Regions from separate parts of the Paraglaciecola sp. 2405UD69-4 genome, predicted to be linked through region 3. Evidence: predicted binding sites of a transcription regulator. Region 3 holds the regulator's gene; each other region holds the start of a gene.
What was found. The regulator sigma-54, encoded in region 3, starts transcription at its own class of promoters, with help from an activator protein. The targets are predictions, from matches to a motif close to GTTGGCACGNNNNTNGNNT.

Region 1 (2,280 bases), on a different contig from region 3:
GCAGCTGCTTCTTCAGCTGGTAAGTCGTATAAATCCTTATCCATAGAATCGCCAGGGTGAATTTTGTTTTTGATACCGTCAAGGCCAGCCATTAACATAGCTGAGAACGCTAGGTAAGGGTTACAAGTCGGGTCAGGGAAACGAACTTCAATACGACGAGCTCTATCGCTTGTTACAAACGGAATACGGATAGAAGCAGAACGGTTACGAGCTGAGTAAGCCAGCATAACAGGCGCTTCGAAGCCAGGTACTAAACGCTTGTAAGAGTTAGTAGAAGCGTTAGTGAAAGCATTGATTGCTTTAGCATGCTTAATGATACCGCCAATGTAGAATAAAGCTTCTTCAGACATACCTGCGTACTTATCACCAGCAAAGATATTTTTACCATCTTTGGCAATAGATTGGTGAACATGCATACCAGAACCATTGTCGCCAACTAGAGGCTTAGGCATAAAGGTAGCAGTTTGACCATAAGCGTGAGCAACGTTATGAACTACATACTTATAGATTTGAACTTCATCAGCTTTTTTAACTAAAGTATTGAAAAGGCAAGCGATTTCATTTTGTCCAGCAGTAGCAACTTCATGGTGATGTGCTTCTACTGTTAAGCCCATTTCTTCCATAACCATACACATAGCTGCACGTGTATCATTTGAAGAATCGACTGGAGGAACTGGGAAGTATCCGCCTTTAACACCTGGACGATGACCCATGTTGCCTTCTTCAAACTCAGCGCCTGAATTCCACTTAGCTTCAGCAGCATCTATCTTGTAGAAAGAGCCAGCCATGTCAGTGTGGAAACGTACATCGTCAAACAAGAAAAACTCTGGCTCAGGACCAAAGTAAGCTGTATCACCAATACCCGTTGATTGCATGTAAGCTTCAGCGCGATGAGCAACTGAACGAGGGTCACGGTCGTAACCTAGCATTGTGCTTGGCTCTAAAATATCGCAACGAATGTTAATTTGCGTCTCTTCAGCAAAAGGGTCAAGAACAGCTGTTTCTGCATCAGGCATCAATACCATGTCAGACTCATTTATGCCTTTCCAACCCGCAATTGACGAGCCATCAAACATTTTACCTTCTTCAAAGAACTCATCGTTCACTTGGTGGGTAGGGATAGCAACATGTTGCTCTTTACCTTTGGTATCTGTGAAACGTAAATCAATAAATTTAGCTTCGCTTTCTTTTATTAGGTCAAAAACCTTTTGTGCTGACATGAATGTCCTCCAGATTAAAAATACAATATTTGCTTATTAAGACTAAAATCCAAACAAACAATTGTGTTGCTCTCTAAAACCATCATCATGCCATATACTGGACATTTTGGAATGCCTAATATTTAGGTTTTATTGTTAAATTTAATGCTTAGTAAGTTATAACTAGCGCCCCAACTAAGTGCCAAGACGCACCAAAACAAAGCATTGGGTATTTTACGACATCAAAATCAGCTAAATTTGTTAATGCTAAGTTACTTAAATGCACAATCTATTTTTATTTATCCCAATATGCATTTGATGTTCGCTTAATGTCGGATAAAACTGTACAATCCGCGCCCATTAAATTTCAGTTAATTTTAGCCGTGTATTGCACTTTAATGTTTAGTCATACGACGCATACTTGGCCCCAACAGAGAAAAGACAATGAGCGCATCAGATACCTCTATACAAAACTTGAGGAACATAGCCATTATTGCCCACGTCGACCACGGCAAAACCACACTAGTTGATAAGTTGTTACAACAATCAGGAACCCTAGAGAATCGTGGTGAAGCTGAAGAGCGAGTAATGGATTCGAACGATATTGAAAAAGAACGTGGTATTACCATTCTTGCTAAAAACACAGCAATTAAATGGAACGACTACCGTATCAACATCGTAGATACTCCTGGACACGCCGACTTCGGTGGTGAAGTAGAACGTGTAATGTCTATGGCTGATTCAGTTCTATTATTAGTTGATGCACAAGAAGGCCCTATGCCACAAACACGTTTTGTGACACAAAAGGCATTTGCTCAAGGTTTAAAACCAATTGTTGTTATTAACAAAATAGACAAGCCTGGCGCGCGCCCTGATTGGGTAATGGATCAAGTATTTGATTTGTTTGACAACTTAGGTGCTACAGACGACCAGCTAGATTTTGAAGTTGTTTATGCCTCTGCATTAAATGGTTGGGCAACAACAGACGTTGACACGCCAAGTGAAGATATGACTCCTTTGTTTGAGACAATTGTTAAGCACGTAAGTGCGCCAGACGCTGATGCAGATGGCACATTCCAAA
Region 2 (2,280 bases), on a different contig from region 3:
CCAATTTGAATGCGCGATTCAGCCTATACCAATCTACTATCTATGATGTTTTGTTTAGTGGATATGAAGGTAATTCAGTTTATAACAATATTGGTGATTTAGAGTCTACAGGTATCGAATTTGACCTTGCCTATACTTGGGAAAATGTTGATTTGTTCTTTGGTTTCTCCAGTGCTGATACTGAATTGGCACCCCGTGAAGGGATCTACAATGTGGATTATCCAAGTATTGATATCAATGGCTATGAGTTTGTTGGTTTAGGAAACAGTCGCGGCAATACCTGGATACTTGGGCTAGACTATGAAGTCAATGATAATGCAAGTGTTGGCATTAATATTACTAAGGTAGATGAGATTAATATCGACACTATGCATCAGGCTGTTGATTTGGGCTGGACTGATGCCTTGTATAGACTCAACAAACCATCTTATACCACTGTTGATATTTATGGTGAGTGGAATATCACAGAGAGTTTTGCTGTAAACCTAGCTGTGACTAACCTATTTGATAAGCTTTATTTAGACCATTCAAGTGTGGGAGATTACAGTGAGGTATTTGCTTCTGTCATTGGCCCATATGAAGCAGGCAGAGACATTCGTTTGTCTGTGAGTTATGAGTTTTAAGCCTAGCTGTTTCAATAAGGCGTAAATGTTTAAAAAAAGTGGGCTGTATGAGGCCCACTTTTCGTATCTCCCCTAAGAAATGTGTGGCTTTTTGTGTTTGAGCCTACCACCTATTAGCTGTGTACAGATTTTCACGAAATTATTTCTCACCTCTAGTGTAAGTTTTACATTTAACTTACCTAATTAAATTCTAATAGTTGGCGCTATTTTATTTTTTATTCAATTAAAACAACGACTTATTTTGATTTTTGGAGTTGGAACAGATGTCGCATATAGATAACTGAACCACACATTCTTCACATATTTAAAAGGGAGTCATTATGTTAGGTTGGGCGCTAACTTTTTTTATTATTGCAATTATCGCCGCAGTATTCGGTTTTGGTGGCATTGCAGGAGCGGCGACAGGTATCGCCAAAATATTATTCTTTATCTTTGTTGTACTTTTGGTGTTGTCATTGATTTTTAATGCATTACGTGGACGTAAACCAAAAATTTAGTTTAGAGAAAAACACAGATTTATTATTTTAATTTAACGGAGAAAATCATGAAAAATTTAAAAACTATTACTACAACATTATTAGCATTAACAGCTGTATTTGCTTTGTCATCATGTGATGGAGAGGCAGAAGATGCTGGTGAAAAAATTGATAACGCAGTAACGGATGCAGGTAACGCTGTTGAAGATACATGTGAAGAGCTAAAAGAAGGCGTAAAAGCTGAAGACACTGATTGTTAATCAAGGTTATTCGTAAATAAAAAGGGCGTTACGCCCTTTTTTTATGGGTAATGGTTAATAGTCATTTGGGTCTGAAAATTCAGTGTGACGCTCTCTTTTACACATAAAGTGCTCCAACAAAACATACATGGTTAAAGAGTGGATTAAAAAGCATGAATAAAAATATACTTAAATTTTATAGTCTTATCATTGGCGGTTTTGTGTCTATTCAGACATATGCGCAAGATGTTAATTCTCAAATGATTGAAACGGAAAAAGAAGTAATAGCAAATACCGAATCTATACTCGATGTAAAAAGCGATTCGGTGAAAGAGGCGATTGCTAACCCCTTTTCCATATCCCAGCATAGGCGTAATTATTTTCTACCTTTTACCTATGCCACCAACCCAAATGCTGTAACTGTCGATGGATTAGATAGCTCAAATGTTGATAACTTTGAAGCTAAGTATCAGGTGAGTATGAAGCTGCCTTTATATATAGAGAAGGGCACCACATCTGGTCTGTATATGGGATTTACATTAAAGTCCTTTTGGCAGGTTTATAACTCAGAAGTATCCAAACCATTTAGAGAAACAAATTATGAACCAGAGGTGTATTACTCTTGGCAGAATGAGTTATCCATCCTTGGGTTTAAGTTTAATAATATTCAAGCCGGTATTAATCACCAATCTAATGGCCAGACAAACGTGTTATCTCGAAGCTGGAACCGACTTTTTGCTTCAGCCTTATTCAGTGATGACACATCTTTTTATTACATTAAAACTTGGTACCGAATTCCTGAAGATGAAAAAGAAACGCCTACTAGTGCCACAGGCGATGACAACCCAGATATCACACGCTACCTAGGCAATATTGAATTAGGCTTTGGAACAACTTGGGGAAAGACCAACATTTCAGCTTTGGTCAGAAACAACCTAAGAA
Region 3 (2,280 bases):
TGGCATATTCTAATTGTTGTAAGGAATTTAAGTTAGTGGCGTTGTAGCTTTTCCTTGTACTTTAACACCTGTCTATCGAGCTTATCTATTAATCCATCTATCGCAGCATACATATCAGAATGTTCTGATGTTGCGAATACTTCAGTACCACTGAGGTGCAAAGTTGCCTCTGCTTTTTGGGTTAGCTTTTCTACATTTAAAATGACGTGTACGTTATTGATATGATCGAAATGCCGTTCCAACTTAGTGAATTTGGTGTCGACGTAGTTCTTCAAAGAATCTGTAATATCTACATGATGACCGGTAAGGTTAATTTGCATATCGCCTTTTCCTTCTTTAATGCGCCTATAGTAGGCTCTTACGTTGATTTGACGGGGGTATCATTAAGGACTCCCGATATTTTGCTATTGTCCGCCGCGCGACCATTATGCCTTGGTCGGCCAACAATTGAGCAATTTTACTATCACTTAGTGGTTTACTGGGCATTTCTGCTGCGACTAGCTTCTTAATTAAAGCGCGTATAGCCGTAGAAGAACATTCGCCACCTGTTTCTGTGGCAACGTGGCTTGAGAAGAAATATTTAAGCTCAAAGATACCACGTGGTGTGTGCATATACTTTTGAGTAGTAACTCGTGAAATGGTGGATTCATGCATGTCGACCATTTCGGCAACATCATTTAACACCATAGGTTTCATCATTTCTGGACCATGCTCGAAAAACCCCATTTGCTGCTGAACTATGCAATTAGAGACTTTAAGTAGGGTGTCGTTACGACTTTCAACACTTTTTATAAACCATTTAGCTTCTTGGAGATGCGAGCGAATAAACTGACTGTCAGTTGAGCTTTTTACACTCTTGCTCATGGCCGCATATTGCTGATTTACATTAAGTTTTGGTAAGCTGTCTGGGTTGAGCTCTACTGTCCATCGGCCGTTCTTTTTGGCAACCGATACATCTGGAATTACGTATTCAGATTCACCAGTAACTATGGCTGTTCCTGGTCTTGGGTTGAGAGTTTGTAGTAAGCGCATTGCTTCACGTAATTCGTCTTCTTTCATGCGGGTTTTGCGCATTAAGGTTCGATAATCTTTACTACCAATGAGATCACAATAGTCGGTGATCAACATCTTGGCTTCTTCTAACCAAGGTGTATCAGGAGAAAATTGGTTTAGTTGAATAAGTAAACACTCTTGTGCGCTTCTCGCACCTGAGCCAATTGGATCAAACATCTGAATACGCTTTAACACGACTTCAACTTCATCCAACTCTATTTCTTCATCGTCCATGCTGGCTAGCACTTCTTCTGTACTTATCGTTAAATAACCAGCTTCGTCAATAGAGTCAATGATGGCCATTGCTATGGCGACATCTGTTTCACTGAAGTGAGTGAGGCGCATTTGCCACAGCAGGTGGTCTTGAATATTGTCTGTGGTTTCCCCTTGAAACACAGGTTCATCATCACTGGCTGAGCCTGAACTCGATGAGGATGATGTTGGAGCTGGGGCAGATGATGCACTTAGGTATTCGTCCCAAGTGCTGTCTAAAGGTAAATCTTCAGGGATATCATTATTTTGCAGAGCATCGCCAGCTTCTACGCTGTCAACGTTGACTTCTTGTTGCTCGCTTAATTTCTCTGCTGAGTCAGCAGAGTGGTTGGTTTCAAGTGCTTTATCGCCACTGGCATTGTCGTGTTGCTCTTCAACTTCAAGTAATGGATTTGAATCAAGGGCTTCTTGAATTTCAGTTTGCAAATCCAAAGTAGACAACTGCAACAGCTTGATAGCTTGCTGCAACTGAGGTGTCATTGTGAGCTGTTGGCTAAATTTTAACTGTAAAGAGGGTTTCATTCACTTCTTATATTTAATGTAATGTGTTTATCAGCCGAGTTAACGTATGTGCTAACTATAGCCTGAATTGTTCACCTAGGTATACATCTCTTACACGTTGATCACTTAAAACATCTTCCGCCGTACCCGACGCAATTAATTCACCGTGACTAACAATGTAAGCTTTTTCGCATACATCCAAGGTTTCCCGTACATTGTGGTCTGTTATTAAAACACCTAAACCACGGTCTCGTAAATGTTGAATTATGACTTTAATATCGTTAACTGATATAGGATCAACCCCTGCAAAAGGTTCATCTAAAAGTATAAAATCAGGATCTGCTGCTAGTGCTCTTGCTATTTCTACTCGGCGTCTTTCGCCACCTGATAAGCTCATTCCTAGACTATTACGAATATGATTGATATTGAATTCATCTAGTAGCGCGTCTGCTT

Region 1: a site for sigma-54 is predicted at 1,297-1,315, ahead of glnA (glutamate--ammonia ligase). Genes of this name have one in related genera too.
Region 2: a site for sigma-54 is predicted at 877-895, ahead of ACMUMK_RS03595 (DUF1328 domain-containing protein). Genes of this name have one in related genera too.

Annotation. Positions count from the first base shown of each region.
Region 1 covers NZ_JBLIXM010000001.1:1,154,529-1,156,808, reverse strand. Annotated here, with positions in the region: gene glnA (glutamate--ammonia ligase) at 1-1,220, opposite strand, end outside; gene typA (translational GTPase TypA) at 1,644-2,280, shown strand, end outside.
Region 2 covers NZ_JBLIXM010000001.1:805,198-807,477, forward strand. Annotated here, with positions in the region: gene ACMUMK_RS03590 (TonB-dependent receptor) at 1-623, shown strand, start outside; gene ACMUMK_RS03595 (DUF1328 domain-containing protein) at 944-1,120, shown strand; gene ACMUMK_RS03600 (hypothetical protein) at 1,168-1,359, shown strand; gene ACMUMK_RS03605 (phospholipase A) at 1,512-2,280, shown strand, end outside.
Region 3 covers NZ_JBLIXM010000003.1:152,182-154,461, forward strand. Annotated here, with positions in the region: gene hpf (ribosome hibernation promoting factor) at 33-320, opposite strand; gene ACMUMK_RS12870 (RNA polymerase factor sigma-54) at 346-1,848, opposite strand; gene lptB (LPS export ABC transporter ATP-binding protein) at 1,904-2,280, opposite strand, start outside.